4 regions of the Promicromonospora sp. CA-289599 genome follow, and region 3 is predicted to be linked to each of the others. Evidence: riboswitches for the same ligand, from Rfam matches in the RefSeq annotation. Region 3 holds a riboswitch; each other region holds the start of a gene.
The links. A riboswitch is a leader RNA that binds a small molecule or an ion and turns the genes downstream of it on or off. The one in region 3 is predicted to bind cyclic di-AMP.
Positions count from the first base shown of each region.

Region 1: linked by a shared signal. The riboswitch ahead of ACQEVI_RS11915 (C40 family peptidase) and the one ahead of ACQEVI_RS05540 (C40 family peptidase) in region 3 are both predicted to bind cyclic di-AMP.
Region 2: linked by a shared signal. The riboswitch ahead of ACQEVI_RS20080 (C40 family peptidase) and the one ahead of ACQEVI_RS05540 (C40 family peptidase) in region 3 are both predicted to bind cyclic di-AMP.
Region 4: linked by a shared signal. The riboswitch ahead of ACQEVI_RS08840 (C40 family peptidase) and the one ahead of ACQEVI_RS05540 (C40 family peptidase) in region 3 are both predicted to bind cyclic di-AMP.

Region 1 is NZ_JBNJNI010000001.1:2,674,968-2,679,717, reverse strand. Features, by position in the region: gene ACQEVI_RS11925 (S8 family serine peptidase) at 1-722, opposite strand, end outside; gene ACQEVI_RS11920 (hypothetical protein) at 868-1,761, opposite strand; cyclic di-AMP (ydaO/yuaA leader) riboswitch at 1,927-2,124, shown strand; gene ACQEVI_RS11915 (C40 family peptidase) at 2,172-2,861, shown strand; gene ACQEVI_RS11910 (hypothetical protein) at 3,011-3,952, opposite strand; gene ACQEVI_RS11905 (GlsB/YeaQ/YmgE family stress response membrane protein) at 3,949-4,215, opposite strand; gene ACQEVI_RS11900 (ion transporter) at 4,428-4,750, shown strand, end outside.
Region 2 is NZ_JBNJNI010000001.1:4,506,791-4,511,540, forward strand. Features, by position in the region: gene ACQEVI_RS20070 (cysteine hydrolase family protein) at 1-481, opposite strand, end outside; gene ACQEVI_RS20075 (purine-cytosine permease family protein) at 478-1,902, opposite strand; gene ACQEVI_RS20080 (C40 family peptidase) at 1,998-2,759, opposite strand; cyclic di-AMP (ydaO/yuaA leader) riboswitch at 2,759-2,924, opposite strand; gene ACQEVI_RS20085 (substrate-binding domain-containing protein) at 3,164-4,219, opposite strand; gene ACQEVI_RS20090 (MarR family transcriptional regulator) at 4,305-4,691, shown strand; gene ACQEVI_RS20095 (HoxN/HupN/NixA family nickel/cobalt transporter) at 4,729-4,750, opposite strand, start outside.
Region 3 is NZ_JBNJNI010000001.1:1,243,921-1,248,670, forward strand. Features, by position in the region: gene cydC (thiol reductant ABC exporter subunit CydC) at 1-123, shown strand, start outside; gene ACQEVI_RS05530 (GNAT family N-acetyltransferase) at 176-613, opposite strand; gene ACQEVI_RS05535 (phytoene desaturase family protein) at 631-2,226, opposite strand; cyclic di-AMP (ydaO/yuaA leader) riboswitch at 2,382-2,533, shown strand; gene ACQEVI_RS05540 (C40 family peptidase) at 2,535-3,446, shown strand; gene ACQEVI_RS05545 (NAD(P)-dependent oxidoreductase) at 3,556-4,536, shown strand; gene mutM (bifunctional DNA-formamidopyrimidine glycosylase/DNA-(apurinic or apyrimidinic site) lyase) at 4,617-4,750, opposite strand, start outside.
Region 4 is NZ_JBNJNI010000001.1:2,013,605-2,018,354, reverse strand. Features, by position in the region: gene ACQEVI_RS08855 (MHYT domain-containing protein) at 1-141, opposite strand, end outside; gene serC (phosphoserine transaminase) at 260-1,369, opposite strand; gene ACQEVI_RS08845 (iron dependent repressor, metal binding and dimerization domain protein) at 1,454-2,170, shown strand; cyclic di-AMP (ydaO/yuaA leader) riboswitch at 2,349-2,536, shown strand; gene ACQEVI_RS08840 (C40 family peptidase) at 2,587-3,339, shown strand; gene ACQEVI_RS08835 (universal stress protein) at 3,507-4,475, shown strand; gene ACQEVI_RS08830 (aminotransferase class I/II-fold pyridoxal phosphate-dependent enzyme) at 4,549-4,750, opposite strand, start outside.

The sequences.
Region 1 (4,750 bases), 1.4 Mb from region 3:
TAGTAGGCGTGGAGCCCGGCCGAGTCCGTGGCCCCCACGCAGATGGCCGAGCTGGTGAAGGCCGGGTCGCTGCACAGCGGCGTCGACGAGTTGCCTGCCGCCGCGACCGTGAGCACCCCCCGCTCGCGGGCGTACGCGATGGCGTCGCGCATCAGGGTGTCGAGGCCGATGATCGTCAGCAGCTGCCCGCCAGGGGCCGAGCCCAGGGACAGGTTGATGACGTCGGCGCCGTTGTCGGCAGCCCACCGGATCCCGTCAGCGATGTCCTGCGACGAGCCCGTACCGGCCTCGAGGACCTTGACCGGGAGGACCTTGGCACCGGGAGCCACGCCCGCGACGCCTATGCCGTTGTCGGCCGCGGCGGCGACGATGCCTGCCACGTGCGTGCCGTGCTCGTCCCCGTCGTTCTGGCCGTCAGGGCCCCTGAAATCCCCGTCGCCGCACGGGCGGACGTCCGCGCAGCCGGTAAAGGTGGCACCCGGCAGGAGCTGGCCGGCGAGGTCCGGCTGGTCGAAGTCGACGCCCGTGTCGACGACGGCCACCACCGCACCCTCACCCGTACCGGCCGACCAGGCGGCCTCGGCGTTGATCTGGTCCAGACCCCACTGCTTGTCCCGGAGGGGGTCGTCGGTGGCAGCCTGCGCACCGGGTGCCACGGCGGCGAGCACCGCCACGGCGAGCGCGGCGGAGGTGGCGGCGCCGACGAGTGACTTCCTGTTCATGTGTGCCCCCTGTGTTCGCTCGCGGGCCGGATACCCCCGAACTTGGACAAACCTACGGGGACCGGACAAGCGTCGAACAGGGCCCGCAACGCACGGCGGGTGAAAATTTACACGCTCGCAATCAGCACGGGCGCGAGCTGACGCCTCAGGCCCAGGCCTCGGAGAGCTCGCTCTCGTCCGCCGCTTCCCGGGAGAGCCGGAGCGCTGCGATCGCCGCACCGAGCAGCAGGGCGACCACCCAGGCGCCCAGCTGGTGCGTGTCGGGCACCATGGCCGCCGAGGCGAGCTCGTGCGCCACGATCGCCGCTGCGGACAGCGGGTTCTCCGTGAGCGCGGAGCCCGGCCAGATGTTTTCCTGCACGGCCAGGAGGGCCGGCCCGGCTGCCTGCAGCACCCATACGATGCCCGCGGTCGGCAGCCAGCCGAGAAGCTCGAGCGGCCGGCTGTCCACCGCCAGTCCGAACGCGATACCGAGCGCCACCGCGAAGATCCACCACGTTCCGGTGGGCGACACCAGGCTGCCCGGCACCAGACCCCACAGCCAACCGTCCAGGAGCACGACGGGCAGGGCCAGGGCGGGCCCACGCAGGACGGCCGGGCCCAGGGCCACCAGGAGGCCGGCCGCCAGCCCCACGACCCCGGCAGTGACGGTGACGACGAGCATCCCGAGCGGCGCGGCGTCACCGGGAGCACTACCGCGGATCGCGAGCAGGCACGAGGCACCGCCCGCTGCGGACATGGCGAGCAAGGTGCCCGTCGTCGCGGCAGCCGCGCCAGCCCTTCCCGAAGCCGGGATGCCCGCGGTGAGGCCGCCGAGGAGGCCGCCGAACAACGCCATGACGACCAGGCCGACCACCGCGTCGTCGGCGGTGAACGGGAGCGGCAGGAATCCGGCGGAGCGCACTGCCGAAGCCTCGGCAAGACCTGTGACCTCGTACAACACCTGCAGGAGCCAGGGTAGAAACCCGCACACCCACCAGACGACGGCACTGATGGGAAGCACCCACCAGGCGGAGACGCGATATGCGCTTTCACCCATGCCGCCGAACGGTAGCCGATGTATGTGATGTCGGTCATAGCCCATGAAGACCGGAACGGCGCAAATCTGCGCCTTCTGCGGGTGGGACCGGAATGCGTAACCCGATCGTGACTTTTCTGGGGAACGTGTGTACTTTGACTTCTGCCCCACCACATCGGTGAGGCCGTGAATCGGACGCCGAATCCTGTCACCGGTTCATGACCAGACGTTCGAGACAGGAGCGGGGGACCCACCTTCCCGGGCGACAGCACCATCGTCGCCCTCGGGGTGAAGCCGGACGGAACCCCCCAGTAGCCGTGCGGCCGGGTGTGTACTCCTACCCGAACCCGACAGCTGACCTCGCAGGCGGTACAGGAGACATTTAGGTGACGAACTCCATTCGCGGACGGCATCGTGACAGCCGTCCGGCCATGACACCGCTGACCATCCTTGCTCGTACCGCCACAGAGAACGCCGGCACCGTAGCCCGCCGAGGAGCCATCGCCGCAGCAGCCGGTGGCGTCCTGATCTCGACCATCGCGACGACGGCCCACGCGGCCCCCGCCATGGATCTGAAGACCGACGTGAAGTCCGCCAAGCTGAACACGGTCGACCTGCAATCCCTCACCGCGGTGGCCAAGCAGGCGGTCGCCGCGGCCCCCACCGTTACCGTCCCGTCCGACGCGAAGATGCCGATCGAGATGGAAGCGCTGGGCACCTCCTCGGGCGCCGACGGCAAGAAGGGCGACGGCCCCGCCGTGGTCTCGGTCGACGCACCGGACCCGGTCCCGCTGGGCGAGCAGGCCATCAACATCGCCTTCAACTACCTCGGCATCACGTACGTGCTCGGTGGGGCGTCGCCGGCCGAGGGCATGGACTGCTCCGGCCTCATCCAGTACACGTACGCACAGCTCGGCGTGAACCTTCCGCACTCCTCGAGCGCGATGCTCAGCTCCGGCTATCAGGTCACCTACCCGGAGCCCGGCGACATCGTCTGGACGCCCGGCCACGTGGCCCTGTACGCGGGCGACGGCATGATCATCGAGGCGTGGGCGGCCGGCATGCCGGTGCGCTACACCGAGATGTGGCAGAACAGCCCGACGTTCATCCGCGTCGTCTGAGCCGGAGCGGAACCGCAGGCCCAGAGGATACAAGTAGAGCCTGAGCCAGCCACAGAGCCTGAGCTACCGCAGTACATCGCGAGGTGTCGCCTCCGCGCCGGGTTTCCGCCCGACGCCGGAGGCGGCGCCTCTCGCGTGTCCGGGGTCGGTCACTCCGGCCAGTCGCAGTAGTCCGCGACGAAGGAGTAGAGGTCGGAGCGCGCGGTGTCGGGCATCGGCACGTAGACCGGCTCCTGCCGGACGCCGTCGACGCGCGCGTACACCGGCAGGAACGTGCCCCGCTTGTCCTCTGCCACCGCGTGGACGTCGCAGCGAGCGGGCACCACGGCGAGGGCCACCTCGCCGGACCCTTGGCCCGCCAGGTCCCGGCCGACCCAGCCCGAGGCCTCGCCGCCCGGGTCAGCATTGCTCATCAGGGTGGTCCCGGCGATCCGGTCGAGGGTGACCTCCGGGCCGCCGTCGACCCGCTCGATCCGCAGGGTGACCAGGGCGGTCAGCTCGCCGTCGCGGGTCTCGACCGGGACGTCGGGATCGACGGTGAGGTCAGCACCCGCCGCTACGGCCGCTGCCGAGCAGTCCACCGTGTGGTTCCGGGCGAGGTGCCCTATGGGATCGCCCACCTCGTCGACGGGGATGTCGGTCGCCGGACCCAGGTCGTCGCCCTCGCCGAGAGCGAGCGTGATCGTGGCGGACGGCGCGGCCGCCGTCGCGGCACCGTCCTCCGCCGCCGGGTCCGCGCAACGCGCCTCGCCCAGCCCCACGAAGACAGCGCGCGTGGCGCCGGGCCGCAGCACGAGGGTGCGCCCCTCCTTGGTGGGGTGCGACGGCCCGAACTGCTCGGTCCGCAGGGCCCCGGAGAGGAGAGTCATCGTCTCGTCGGAGTCGTTGGTGACCTCGAGCCGGATCTCCCGCTCGGCGTACTGCTCGCGACCCTGCGCCACCTCGACGCTGAGCCGGGAAGCGACGTCGTCGGGCACCGCACCCTTCGTGGACGACGGCGCGCCGCCACCCGTACACGCGACCGCGGCCGCGGAGACCATCGACGTCAGAAGGACGAGGATGGCTCCGCGGCCGCGGTGTGCTGCGATCAAGCAGTCTTGCGGCGGCCGAAGATGGCCTGGACGATCAGGATCACGATGATCGCGCCGATCACCGAGAAGAGCCAGCTCTCCCAGGACCAGAACTCGTCCAGGCTGATGTCGAAGATGAGCCCGCCGAGCCACCCACCGAGCATGGCGCCGAGCACACCGAGGAGCAGTGTGAGCCAGAAGCCACCCGGCTGCTTGCCCGGGATGACGATACGGGCGATCACGCCGGCGATCAGCCCGAGGATGAGAAACGCAAAGAAACCCATGATGTGTTTCCTCCAGAGTGGTGTGGCTTGCTTGCGACTACCTCAGCACTGATCGCGCCGACTTGCCACCGGACCCGCCGAATCACTCCCAAATTGGGACATTGCGCCCAGCGGAATCTCCGGCCGAACACCCGCGCTACAGTTCGGCCGGGCAAGGGCCCGAGGCAGGACCGGGGCAGGGGCCCCGGGCACGTGACAGCAAGGGAGACCGCATGAACCAGGCGATCGGCACACCGGCCGAGTCGCGGATCGAACCGCGCACCTGGAGGGGGCGGCTCCGCGCGTTCCTCGACCAGAGGTGGTTCGTCAACCTCGTTCTCGTGGTGATCCTGGCGAACGCCCTGATCCTGGGCGCAGAGACCATGGTGAGCGGAACTGCGCTCGACATCCTGATGGTCATCGACCACACCATGCTCGGCTTCTTCGTGGTCGAGCTGCTCCTGCGGATCGTCGCCCATGGTCGCAAGTTCTTCCGCGACCCGTGGAACCTGTTCGACCTCGCCGTCGTCGGCATCGCCCTGCTCCCCGCCAGCGA
Region 2 (4,750 bases), 3.3 Mb from region 3:
AGGCATCGGCGACCACGAGCACGCGGCGGCCCGCGTCGGCGGCGGCGAGCGCCGTCGAGATCACGCAGCAGTCGGTCGCGACGCCGGTGAGCACGAGCGTGCCGGCGTCGTGCGTGGCGGCTGCCAGCTCCGGGCCCCACTTGCCGAACGTGGGGAGCGTGACGACGGGCGTCCCCCCGTTCACGACGTCGGCGAGGTCTGTGATCTCGTAGAGCGGGTCGTCCTCGGGCACGAGCGCGAACGGCCACTGCTCGAAGTAGGCGCGCCAGGCGCCGTCGGGCACCGTGGGGGCGATGTACCTGGTGAGGACCGTGCGACCCGCGAAGGTGGGGAGCAGACGGCGGGTGCCGGCGAGCGCGGTGGGGTAGTCGGGGGAGGCCCACGGGCTGGGCGGGCGGGCGAAGACGGCCTGCATGTCGATCACGACCAGTGCCGCGTCGGGCCCGGGTGGCGCGACGGCGGCCGCTCCGCCGTCGCTCACCGCGCCTCCTGGCGGTGGACGGTGCGCGCGGTGAGCAGGAGCGTGCCGAAGAAGCCCAGGGCCAGGGCGACGAGCACGCCCAGGTTGGCGAACGCCCAGGTGCCATCGATGCCGCCGAGCGGGCCGAGCAGGTAGCCCTGCCAGGCGAGCCACGGGGCGTAGGTGTTGGTCACGAGGCCCCAGCCGATGGCGGTGCCGCCCAGCACCAGCGCTACGGCGGACCAGTTCACGGACCCGTACCGGCCGGCGGCGTCGTACAAGTCGGCGTCGGTGTAGTCGCGGCGGCGCAGCAGGATGTCGGCGAGCAGCACACCGCACCACGCGGCGACGGGTACGCCCAGCGTGATGAGGAAGCCCTGGAAGGGGCCGATGAACGAGTCCGCGACGAACACGACGTAGATCGCGCCGATCACCATGAGCCCGCCGTCGATGGCGGCGGCGACCCAGCGCGGGGCGGGCAGGCCCAGGGAGAGCAGTGCGAGGCCTGAGGAGTAGATGTCGAGCGCCGCGCCGCCGATCAGCCCGGCCAGGGCGACCACGACGAACGGGATGAGGAACCACGTGGGCAGGAGCGTGGACAGGGCGCCGATCGGGTCGGCGCCGATCGCCTCGTTGAGAGCCGGATCGGAGCCCGCGAGCAGGAGGCCGAACACGAGCAGCACCACGGGGGCCAGCGAGGCGCCCAGCGTGGTCCAGCCGACGATCCGCGGGCCGGAGGCGGAGCGGGGCAGGTAGCGCGAGTAGTCGGCGGCCATGTTGACCCAGCCCAGGCCGAACCCGGTCATCATGAACACGAGACCGCCGATCACCTGCGGTGTGCCGCCGGCGGGGATCGCGGCGACGGTGGCCCAGTCGACGTGGTCGGCCACCAGGATGATGTAGACGACGGTGAGCACGGCGGTCAGCACGGTGATGATCACCTGCAGCCGCATCACGAGGTCGAACCCGAAGACGCCGGCGGCCACCACGATGCTCGCCACGACCACGAGGGCCACGATCTTGGTGACGGTTCCGCCGCCCCAGCCGAGCGCCCCGAGCACGGTCGAGGTCGCGAGCGTGGCCAGGGCCACGAGCACCGTCTCCCAGCCGACGGTGAGGATCCACGACAGCAGGGAGGGCAGCTTGTTGCCGCGCACCCCGAACGCCGCGCGGGACAGCACCATGGTGGGCGCGGAGCCGCGCTTGCCGGCCAGCGAGATGAACCCGCAGAAGAGGAACGACACCACGATGCCGATCGCGCCGATCACCGTCGCCTGCCAGAACGAGACACCGAAGCCGAGCAGGTAGGAGCCGTAACCGAGCCCGAGCACGGACACGTTGGCCCCGAACCAGGGCCAGAACAGGCTGCGGGGCGAGCCGCGCCGCTCGGACTCGTCGATGGTGTTTAGGGCGTTGGTCTCGACCGCCGTGGGGACGCTCATGGTGGTGATCCTGCCACTCGCCGGTGACACGCACGAGGGGCCCGCACCGATGTGGTGCGGGCCCCTCGGGTGGCTGGTCTCGGCCGCCGCGGACGTCAGCCGACGCGGATGAAGGTCGGGCTGTTCTGCCAGATCTCCGTGTAGCGCACGGTCTGGCCGGGCACCGGTGCCTCGACCTGCATGCCGTCGCCCGCGTAGATGGCGATGTGGCCGGGGCTCCAGATGAGGTCGCCCGGCTGGGCCTCGGCTGCCGAGACCTGGGTGCCGGCGTAGCGCTGCTCCGAGGAGGTGCGCGGCAGGTCGATGCCGATCTGCGCGAAGACGTACGACGTGAACCCGGAGCAGTCGAACCCGGCGGGCGTCGAGCCGGCCCAGACGTACGGCACACCGAGGTACTGCATGGCGATCGAGACGATCTGGGACCCTCCGGCGGAGGCCGGGACGGCCTTCGCGACGGGTGCGGCGGTCTCGACGACCTCCTGGACGACGGGCTCCGGCTCGGGCTCGGGCGCGGGGGTCACCTTGATGGTGCCCGTCTCCAGCGTGAACTTGCTGTCGGCCGCCACCTGCACGGCGGGTGCGGTGTTCACTGCCTCCACCACCGCTGCCCCGGCGACCGAGCCCTGCGACGTCTTGTTCAGGATGTCGAGCTCGGCGGTGGACGGGCTGTTGTCCGCCACCGGCGCGGCGTCCGCGGGAACGCTGAGCAGGGAGACTGCCAGGCCGGAGCCGGCGACGACGAGCGCGCCGCGGCGGGCGGCACCTGAGATGCCCCGCGCTGCGGCACGGGAGAGGGGAGTCAGCGGGGTGATCGGTCTGCGGGCAGCACGGTGGCGCCCAGGCGTGCGAGTAGTCAAGAGTTTCTCCTGACGCCTACGAGGTGAGCTGTCGGATTCGGATCGGAGAATGACCCGGCCGCGTACTACCTGTGCGGCTTCACCCCAAGGACACCGTCTCGGTGCCCGCTTACGTGGTTCCCCCGTCCCTGTCTTTGTTCTGTGCAGTCTCGGGGCGGTGACAGGGCTCGGCGCCCACCTCGAGTGCCCGCGGACTTCCCGCGAACCGGAGCGACGCTAACCCCGTTCCGCCGCGAAGTCACAATCGCATCACGGCTCACGGGGCAGTTCGTGTCCCACTTGACCCGAATTGTCCCTATGAGGTAGGTCACTCCACCGCGGGCGGAACGTTGTGATTCCGGGCGAACGGGCCGCTCGGGTCGGACCGCCCGCCTATCTGGTCGGATTGTCGCTTCGTCAGGCGGTCACAGCTCGCCCATGAGGTCGAAGTCGAACCCCTCGGCGCGCGCGAGGTAGAGGCGGTGCTGGGCGTGGTTGCCCTGGAACCGCATCGGGCCGCGCGGCCCCTCGTAGACCACGCCGTCGACCGAGCGGTCGGTAGCGGCGACCGCGGCACTGCCCGCGCGCTCGACGATGGTGCGCAGCGCGAAGATCCCCTCGTAGCAGGCCTCCGCCGCGGCGCCGACGGCGGGAGCGTGCACGCCGTGATGGGCGGTGTAGCGACCGATGAGATCGAGGGCCTCGCCCGTCGCCAGGCTGCGGAACCAGCCGCCCGTCGAGTACAGGTTGGCCGTGCCGCCCACGCCGCTGCCCATGAGCATGTTCTCCTCCATCAGCGTGCTGAGGCGGACGACTCGCTCGTGCAGGCCCTGCCGGGCGAACGCCCTGTTGAACCGGACGGCGTTCTGGCCGACCATCAGCATCAGCACGCCGTCGGCCCGCGAGGCCTCGATGTCGTTCACGACGCCGCCGAGCTCCGCGCGGCTCGCGCCCCGCTCGGCCAGGAACCGGGTGCCGGCGAACTCGACGCCGAGTGTCGTGACCTGCGTGGAGAGCACCTGGAACGTGCGCCTCGGCCAGGCGTAGTCGTCACCGACGACGTACCAGCTCCGGACGCCGAGCTCGGCCCGGAGCCGGGAGATCGCGGGGAAGAGCTGCGCCGACGGGACCTCGCCGGTGACGTACAGGCCCGGCCGGGTCTCGGCGCCCTCGTACGCGGCCGGGTAGACGTACGGCACACGGCGCTGCACCAGCGGCACGACGGCGTTCCGTACCGCCGAGGTGTGCCAGCCGGTGAGCGCGTGGATGCTGCCGACGGTCAGCACCCTGGCCACCTGACGCCGCAGGACCGGGAGCGGCTGACCCGCGTCGAGGAACTCGGCACGCACCGGGCGGCTCAGGATCCCGCCCGTCGCGTTCAGCTCTGCCACGGCCAGCTCCGTCACGGCCTGGCACGACGGGCCGTAGATCCCCCCGGGGCCCTGGAAATGCAGGAGCGCACCGATGACGAAGTCCGACATGACGCCCCGTCCCGGTGATGGGCCCTTTCTGGGCTCGGCCTGTGTTGGCGGGTAGTGTACGAGCACACAGGAAGGGCACGCGCTCATGCGGACTGCTGGTGAGACGGTCGAGACCACGTCCCACGCCGACGTGGCCGACGCGATGTCCGCGACCGTGCTGCGCGAGTCCGTGCTCGCCGCTCGCCGCGCCGCCCGGAACGCCGCCGAGGTGCTCGGCCCGGAGGGCTACACGCTCGACGAGTGGCTGGTGCTCGACGTCCTGGGGGCGGGCGACGGCCTGACGATGTCCCAGCTCCGCGAGGCGGTGCTCGCCGACAAGGCGACGCTCGGCCGCCGGGTCGACGACCTGCTGACCAAGGCCCTGGTCTACCGCGAGGTCGACGGGTTCGACCGCCGCGTGATCCGGGTCTACCTCTCGTCCCGCGGCCGGGACGTGCTGGCGCGCCTGACGGCGCGGCTCGCGCAGGGCTGAGGGCCCTCCGCCGGCACAGCTTGCCGGCTCGATGCGCCTACGCCGTCGGGCTGCCGTTC
Region 3 (4,750 bases):
AACGGCACGCTCGCGGGTGCGACCACGGGCACCACCCCGGCGACCGTCGTGGCCCGCGGCAGCCACGAGCACCTCCTCGCGACCGACGGCGCCTACGCCTGGTCAGCGGCCCAGGAGGGTTGACCATGCAGTTGCTGCCAGGCCGATGCCGTTCCTGGCAGCAACTGCATGGTCGTCACAAGCTCTTGTCGAACTTCTTCGAGAGCTGCTCGTAGCCCAGGCGCTCGTAGAAGGCGTGCGCGCCAGTCCGGCGAAAGGACGACGAGACGGTGGCCCGTGCGGCGCCCGCGGCCGTTGCCCATTCCTCGAAGGTCGCGACGAGGGCGCGCCCTGCCCCGGTGCCGCGGTTCGACTCGGCGACGACGAGTGCGGTGAGCTGGGCCACCGGCGCATCGAGCTCGTAGGCCCAGCGGACGTGGCCTGAGGCGAACCCGATGACTGCTTCCGCATCGGCTTCGTCCGGGTCTACCGCCAGCCAGGCCTCGTCGGTCTCGCTGCCCGCGACACGGGCGAACCTGGCGGCGACGTCCTCCACGGTGCTGGGGTAACCGAGCTGACCGAGGAGCGGGGCGATCGCTGGGGCGTCGACGGGGACGGCGCGTCGGATGTGCACCGCGTCATCCTAGGTCGTCAGCCGGCGTCGCCCCCGAGCACCGCCATGGCCGCGGCCCGGCCCGGGATGCCGCTCACACCACCGCCGCGGCGGGCTCCGGCGGCCGCCAGGAGAACTCGGGGATGCTCCGTCGCGACGCCCCAGGGGCCGGACTCGTCGCCGTCGTCCGGCTCGGCGAACGGCCAGCTCAGGTCACGGTGGAAGATGTGCCCGCCCGGCAGCCCGACGTCGCGCTCCAGGTCGACGGGGGTGCGCACCTCGAGGCAGGGGGCGCCGTCGGCGTCGAGCGCCAGCACGTCCTCGATCGGCTCGGCGAGCACGGAGTCGAGGGACGCGAGCGTGGCCCGGAGCGCCTGGTCGCGGGCGGCGTCGGGTTCGGCGCGGAAGAGCCGTGCCGGCATGTGCAGCCCGAACAGCGTGATCGTCTGCGCGTCCGTCCCGGCGAGCTCCGGCCCGAGGATCGTCCGGTCGGTGAGCGTGTGGCAGTAGATCTCGCTGGGCGGCAGGTCGGGGATGCGCCCGGCGGCGGCCTGCGCGTGCGCCGCCTGGAGCTGGGCCAGCGACTCGTTGACGTGCAGGGTCCCGCTGAACGCCGCGACGGGGTCGACGTCGTCGCGCAGCCTGGGCAGGCGGGTCAGCAGCATGTTCACCTTGAGCTGGGCGCCCTCGGGCTGGTCGGCAGACGTCAAGGGGTCACCGCCCAGCAGCCGGTCCAGCTCCGCCGGGGCGCACGCCGCGAGCACATGGCCGGCCGTGACGCCCCGGGTGCGCCCGTCGGCGTCGGTCCAGGCGACCTCCGCGCCGAGCGCGCCGGGTGCCCCGGGATCGACGGCGGTGACCGTCGCCGAGGTGACGATCGTCGCGCCGGCGACCACCGCGGCGTCGCGCAGGGCGCCCGAGACGGCACCCATGCCACCCACCGGCACGTCCCAGTCGCCGGTCCCGTTGCCGATGACGTGGTAGAGGAAGCAGCGGTTCTGCCGCAGGGACGGCTCGTCGACGTCGGCGAACGTGCCGATCAGGCCGTCGGTGGCCGCGACCCCGCGGACGACGTCGTCGGCGAAGGTGCGGCGCAGCACTTCGCCGAGTGGCTCCTCGAAGAGCGCGCGCCAGGCCTCCTCCCCCACGCCGTCGACCACGAGGTCCCGGACGGCCGACCGCGGGAGCAGGGGTTCGGTGAGCGTCGGCGCGAGCCGGCGGGCCACCTCGGCGGTCATGGCGTAGAAGCGGCCCCACGCCTCGAAGTCGGCGTCCGAACCGGTGAGGCGCCGGAACGAGGCGCGCGTGGCGGCGTCGTCCTGGCTGTCGATGAGGAGGCCGCCGTCCGCCACCGGTGTGTACGAGGACCAGCGGCGGCGCTTCAGGGCGATGGGCAGCCCGAGCTCGTCGATCACCCGGCGAGGCAGGAGCGAGACGAGGTAGGAGTAGCGCGAGAGCCGCGCGTCCACCCCGGCGAAGGGGCGGGCAGAGACGGCCGCGCCGCCCACGTGGTCCGCGCGTTCGAGGACGAGGACGGACCTGCCACCACGGGCCGCGTAGGCCGCCGCGGTGAGGCCGTTGTGCCCCCCGCCCACGACCACGACGTCGTACCGGGAACGCATCGAATCGGTCATGGGCGCCATAGTGGCATGGGGCACAGATTGCCAGGGAGGTTCCATCACAGGTCGGTATGTGACCTAATCGTGACATTTGCGCGAGGGGCGGGTACGGTCGATCTCGCCTCTCCAGCAACGGGGAGGTCCAGGTCCGGACGCCGAACCCTGTCACCGGATCTTGGCAGCCAGAACCGTGACAGGGGCGGGGGAACCAAGTAAGCGGGCACGTGAGTGTCCTTGGGGTGAAGCCTCCTTGTGAGGCCGGGTGAATCGCTCTCCCATCCGAACCCGACAGCTCACTTCGTAGGCGTCCGAGGAGATCACTGGTGACCGTACTCACCGACCGCACCCACGACCGGGCGGACGACCAGGCAAGCCGTCCGAGCAACCGGGGCAGGCACCGCGCCGACGGCCCCGCGCTCACCCCCTTCACCGCACTGACCCAGACCGCCGCCGAGAACGCTGCCCGGACCGGCGCCATCGCGGTCGTCACCTCCGGCATGCTGGCATCGGTATTCACCCAGACCGCCCACACCGCGCCCGCCGAGACGCACACGCAGGCCACGCTCGCCAACGCGACACCGGTCGGCAACACCATCAGCAACACGGTCGACTCCACCGTCCGCGCCAGCCTCGCCGAGAACCTGGTCACGAAGGTCAAGGTCACCCAGGACGCCGATTTCTACGCCGAGCGCGGCCGCGTCTCCGTGACGCCGTACGCCGAGACCGAGGAGGGCATCGCCGAGGCCAAGGCCAAGGCAGAGGCCGAGGCGCGTGCCAAGGCGGAAGCCGAGGCGAAGGCAAAGGCCGAGGCTGAGGCAGCCGAAGCCGCCGCTGAGGCCGAGGCAGCCGCCGAGGCGGAGGCAGCCGCCGCCGTCAAGACGGTCGCCGCCGCGTCCGGACTGGGCCAGCAGGCCGTCAACCTCGCACTCGAGTACGTCGGTGTGCCCTATGTGTGGGGCGGAGCCTCCCCCAGCGGCTTCGACTGCTCGGGGCTCATCCAGTACGTGTACGGCCAGCTCGGCATCTCGATCCCCCACAGCTCGAGCGCGATCTCTACCATCGGGACCCAGGTCTCCGCCGCCAACGCCCAGCCGGGCGACATCGTGTGGACGCCGGGCCACGTCGCCCTCTACGCGGGCGACGGCATGGTCGTCGAGGCCCAGCAGCAGGGCACCCCCGTGCAGTACGGCTCGATGTGGCAGAACAACCCGGTGTTCATCCGGGTGACGGGCTGACGCCTACCACCACGCCGGACCGCGAGGTGTGTCGCGCCAGCCCCCTGGCGCGACACACCTCGTTCTCGTCCGGGGCTCGTCGCGGAACATGTCGGGTAACGTCCCGGGCGTGAAGATCCTCGTACCGGACGTGCCCTTCGACCTCGACTTCCCGGCCCTGCTGCCCGACGGCGGAGCCTCCTTCGCGCCGGACGGCATCAACACCGTCGCCGTCTACGCGATGAACGAGCCCGTCCCCGAGGAGCACACCGACGCCGAGATGCTGGTCACCTGGTCCAGCCCGCCCAAGATCCTCGCCGACGCCGCCCGCCGGCTCCCCCGGCTGCGCTGGGTGCAGACCCTCTCCGCGGGACCTGACGTAGCGCTGCGCGCCGGGTTCGGGCCCGACGTCGTCATCTCCTCCGGCCAGTCCCTGCACGACGACACGGTCACCGAGCACGCCCTGGCGCTGGTCCTGGCGACGGTTCGCCGCATCGACGTCTCCCTCGCCGCACAGCGGGAGCACCGCTGGGCCAAGGAGATCGCGTTCGCGCAGAGCGACCCGGTCACCGGCCGCGAGTACACGCTCGACGGCGCACGCGTGACGATCTGGGGCTTCGGGTCGATCGCCCTGCGGCTGTCCCCGCTGCTGACCGCGCTCGGTGCGCGGGTCACCGGCGTCGCCTCGCGTGCGGGCGAACGCTCCGGGTACCCCGTGGTGGGGCCGGACGGACTGGACGCCCTGCTCGCCGAGACCGACCTGCTCATCTCGCTGCTGCCCGCGATCCCCGCGACGCGGCACATCCTCGACGCCCGCCTGCTGGGCCTGCTGCCGCAGTCTGCCCGGTTCGTGAACGTCGGCCGGGGCGCGACGGTGGACGAGGAAGCGCTCGCCGACGCGCTGCGGTCCGGGCGGCTCGCGGGCGCGGCGCTCGACGTCATGGAGACGGAGCCGCTGCCGGCGGACTCCCCGCTCTGGGACCTGCCGAACCTGATCCTCACGCCGCACGTGGCGGGTGGCAGGCCGCGCCGAGCGGCCGAGTTCCTGGCCGCCCAGCTGACGACCTGGCAGCAGAACCCGGACCTGATCCGCAACAAGGTCCCCCGCTGACTGGTCGTTGAGTGCTGGCTAGTCGTTGAGTGCTGGCTATTTGGGGGCTCTCGTGCTCTCAGCCCGCAAATAGCCAGCACTCAACGGAGGGTCTTCCGGGGGGCCGGCTGACAGATCGGGCAGCTGAACGACGAGCGGTTCATGAACGCGTCCCGGCGGATCAGCGCACCGCAGCGCCGGCACGCCTCGTTCTCCTGCCCGTACACCGCGAGCG
Region 4 (4,750 bases), 770 kb from region 3:
GAGCCACGTCGCGCGCGTGCCGCCCGATGCTGCTCGGGCGCGAGACGTGCACGCAAGGCCCGTCGCCGCGCCGGTACACGAGATCGCGTACGCCAGCAGTGGCGTCACGATCCCGAAGGTGAAGTGGTCGATCACAGGCATGGTGTTGAACAGCCCCTCGAATGGTTCCCTAGGATGCCGAAACGTTACAGAGTCCCCACGGCTCGGACAATAGGCCGAACTCCCCGTCCAAGGGATATTGCGGACGTGATCGCGCTGGTCAGGCCGTTTCGACGACGTAGTCGACGCAGGCGGTGAGCGCCGCGACGTCGTCCGGGTCCACCGCGGGAAACATGCCGACCCGGAGCTGGTTGCGTCCCAGCTTGCGGTACGCGAACACGTCCTGCACGCCGTTGGCGGCCAGCTCGGAGATCACCCGTCCCGCGTCGATCTCCTCGGCGAGATCGATGGTGCCGACCACCGCGGACCGCTCCTCGGGGCGCGCGACGAACGGCGTCGCCCACTCCCGGGACTCGGCCCAGGAGTAGAGGATCTCGGCAGAGGCCGCGCAGCGCTTCGCGGACCACTCGAGCCCGCCCTGGTCGATCAGCCATTCGACCTGGTCGGCCAGGAGCAGCAGCGTCGCGACGGCGGGCGTGTTGAGCGTCTGGTCCTGGCGCGAGTTCTCGATCGCGGTCGTGAGCGACAGGAACTCCGGCACCCAGCGGCCCGAGCCCTCGACGCGTGCGGCCCGCTCGACGGCGGCGGGGGACAGGACGGCGAGCCACAGGCCGCCGTCCGCGGCGAAGGCCTTCTGCGGCGCGAAGTAGTAGGCGTCGGTCTGGCTCAGGTCGACGGGCAGTGCCCCGGCCCCGGACGTCGCGTCGGTGAGCACGACGGCGCCGTCCGGCCCCGACGGTCGCAGCACCGGCGCCATCGCGCCCGTGGAGGTCTCGTTGTGCGGGGTGGCATAGGTGTCGACGTCGGCGGCGGGCTCGAGGTAGGCGACGGCGCCGGGCTCCGCCGAGATCACCTGCGAGGCCTCGAGGAACGGCGCGCGCTCCGTCGCGGCGGCGAACTTGCCGCCGAACTCGCCGAACGCCGCGTGCTGCACCTTGCGCTCGACGAGGCACAGCGTGGCGACGTCCCAGAACGCGGTGGCGCCGCCGTTGCCGAGCACCACCTCGTATCCGTCGGGCGCGCCGAGCAGCTCCGTGACACCCTCACGGATACGGTGCACCAGGTTCTTCACGGGTGCCCGCCGGTGTGACGTGCCGAGAACGTGAGCGTTCGCCACGAGATGATCCACCTGTCCCGGGCGCACCTTGGAGGGGCCGGAGCCGAATCGGCCGTCGGCGGGCAGCAGGTGTGGCGGGATTGTCAGTGGCACAGAACTAGACTAGAACCTGGGCCGACGCCCGGGCCGCACGTGTCCAGGGCGGACTGGGCGGCTGTGCGCATGACGGGAGCTGACGTGACGGATCTGATCGACACCACCGAGATGTATCTCAAGACGATCTACGAGCTCGACGAGGAGGGCATCACGCCCCTGCGCGCGCGCATCGCGGAACGGCTGGGGCACTCCGGTCCGACGGTGTCGCAGACCGTCGCACGGATGGAGCGCGACGGCCTCGTGATCGTGACGGGCGACCGGCACCTCGAGCTCACCGAGCTGGGCCACGACAAGGCGATGCGCGTGATGCGCAAGCACCGCCTCGCGGAGCGGCTGCTGACCGACGTCATCAAGCTCGACTGGGAGCACGTGCACGTCGAGGCGTGCCGCTGGGAGCACGTGATGAGCGACCTGGTCGAGAAGCGCCTCGTGGGGCTCCTCGACCACCCGCACCACGACCCGTACGGGAACCCGATCCCCGGCCTCTTCGAGCTCGGCGAGGAGTACACCGACGTGCCGTTCCTGACCGGCGTCATCTCGCTGCCCTCCGCGTTCGAGGCGGCGGCGAAGAAGGGCATCAAGGGCGAGCCGCTCGCGGCGTCGCTCACCCGTATCGCCGAGCCGCTGCAGACGGACATCGAGCTGCTCGCTCGCCTGTCCGAGGCCGGCCTGGTGCCCGGCTCCCGCATCACGGCGGAGCACAGCGGCGGCACGTACACGGTGTCCGTCGACGGTGCGGATACGGCGCTCGAGCTGGGCGAGGACGTGGCCCGCCACCTCTTCGTCGCGACGGCCTGAACCGGTCCCTCACAGGCCCTCGGACGTCCGGTTCACCGCCCAGTTCGTCGTCCGATTTGTCGGAAAGGTAGCACCCCTCCCGCGACACGGTCTGGCACTCGTTGCCGGAACGTGACATCGAGGGTGAGGTCCGGTACGTTCGGACCGCTCCCACGGAGTTATTCGTGGGGGTCCTCGGACGGACGCCGAACTCTGTCACCGGCCGGGGCCCCAAGACGACCGCATGACAGAGGCGGGGGACCCACCAACGGGCGCCAGGGCGCGTCCTCGGGGTGAAGCCGGGTATTCCTTCGGGATTGCTCGGCCGGGTGATTTCTCCCACCCGAACCCGACAGCTGACCTCGAAGGCGTTCAAGGAGAGGTACTACGTGACTGCACGTACGACTCGCGCTCGCCATCGGGCTGCGCGACGACCAGTGACTCCGTTCACCGAACTTGCTCAGAACGCCGCAGTAGGCCGCCGCACCGCGGTCGCAGCCGCTGGTGGCGCACTCCTCGTCTCGACCTTCGGTGGCGCTCTTGTCGCCCAGGCCGCTCCGGTGGAGACCGGCCACGCGAAGATGAACTCGGTCGACCTCAACGCGCTGGCGACGCAGGCCCGTGAGGCGCTGTCCAACGCACCCGTCGTGTCGGTCGCACCCGACGCAGAGCTCAACGTCGAGAAGTCCGCGGTCTCCGTGGTCTCCGCCGCCGAGAACGAGGACTACCAGGCGGAGCTCGCCGAGGCAGAGGCCGAGGAGGCGGCCGAGGCTGCCGCCGCCGAGGCTGCTGAGGCCGCCGAGGCAGCCGCCAGCACCGTTTCCACCGCCAGCTCCGTCGACGTTCCCGCGTCGGCGATCGGCAACTCCGTGATCTCGATCGCGAGCCGCTACATCGGCGTGCCGTACGTCTCCGGTGGCTCCTCCCCGAGCGGCATGGACTGCTCCGGCTTCACCAAGTACGTCTTCGCGCAGCTCGGCATCAACCTGCCGCACTCGTCGTCGGCGCAGGCCGGCTACGGCACCCAGGTGCCGGCGTCCGAGGCTCAGCCGGGCGACCTGATGTGGACCCCCGGGCACGTCTCGATCTACGCCGGTGGCAACACCATGATCGACGCGTCCAAGCCGGGCACCGTCGTCGACTTCCGCACCATCTGGCAGTCGAACCCCACGTTCATCCGCCTGGGCTGATCCCAGCCGCGTAGTACCGCACAGCACAGCACAGCGCCTGCCCGGTGACCGGGTGGGCGCTCTGCTTTGCCATCGTTCTGCAGTCTTTTTGCCGCTGGTTACCCATAACGCGCGCCCCGCCGGTAGCGTTGGAGTGCAATGGTGCTTGGGCGAAGAGAGGTCTTGCGATGACGCGATCCGAGGTCGTACTGGTCGGGGTGGACGGATCTGCCGCGAGCCTGCACGCGCTGGACTGGGCCACCGCTTACGCGCACCGCGTGGGCTGGGCGCTGCACATCGTCTGCAGCTATTCGCTGCCGTCCTTCACGGCCGCGTCGCTCGACGGCGGATACGCCGCCCTCGACGACACGACCATCCAGGAGGGCGCCAAATCGGTGCTCGCCGAGGCGGAGGCACGGGTGGCCGACGCCGGCGTGCGCGCCACGACCGAGGTCGCGACCGGCGACGCGGCGGGCGTGCTCGTGGAGCTGTCCGGCGACTACGGACTGGCCGTCGTCGGAACGCGGGGCCGGGGCGGGTTCACGGAGCGGCTGCTGGGCACGGTGTCGTCCGCGCTGCCCGCGCACGCGCGGTGCCCCGTCGTCGTGGTCCCGCTGCGTGCCGAGGTGAACAGGGGCGTCTCCTGGAACGTGCCGGGCACCGGGTCTGGCACTGACGCCGAGACGAGCACGACGGCGTCAGGGGCGGGCGAGATCCGGGAGGTGCGCCGCATCGTCGTCGGCGTGGACGGGTCGCCGCAGGCCGAGCGGGCGCTGCAGCACGCGATCCTGCAGGCGAACGCGTGGGGCGCGGAGCTGACCGCCGTCACCGGCGTGCCCGTGGGGAACAGCGGGATGCTGGCGTGGCTGCCGTCCAACATCGACCGTGAGCAGGTGCTCGCCGACATCGGAGCCGGCATGGACGTCCTGGTCGACAAGTACGAGGCGCAGAACCCCGGCCTGCGGATCCGGCGGATCGTGCTGGACGGCACCGGCGCGGAGCTGCTGACGGAGTTCTCGACGGCGTCGGACCTGGTCGTTCTGGGTTCGCGTGGCCGGGGCGGGTTCCGCGGGCTGCTGCTGGGCTCCACGAGCCAGGCGGTGCTGCACCACGCGGCGTGCCCGGTGCTCGTGGTCAACAAGCACTGCACGGACTGAACCCAGGCCCGCGAAGTAGAGCGCTTGTCCCGCTTCCGCACGGCTCGAGCCGCGTGGAAGCGGGACAAGCGCTCTACTTCGCGGACGTGGCCTCGGCGGCGGCCAGGAGGACGCAGGTCGCCACGCCGTCCATCGCCGTACGCACCTCGTCCAGCGGGGGCATCGACGGCGCGAGGCGCACGTTCTTGTTCTCCGGGTCCTTGCCGTACGGGTGGGTGGCGCCCGCCGGCGTCAGCGCGATCCCCGCCTCCTTGGCCAGCTGCACCACGCGGGAC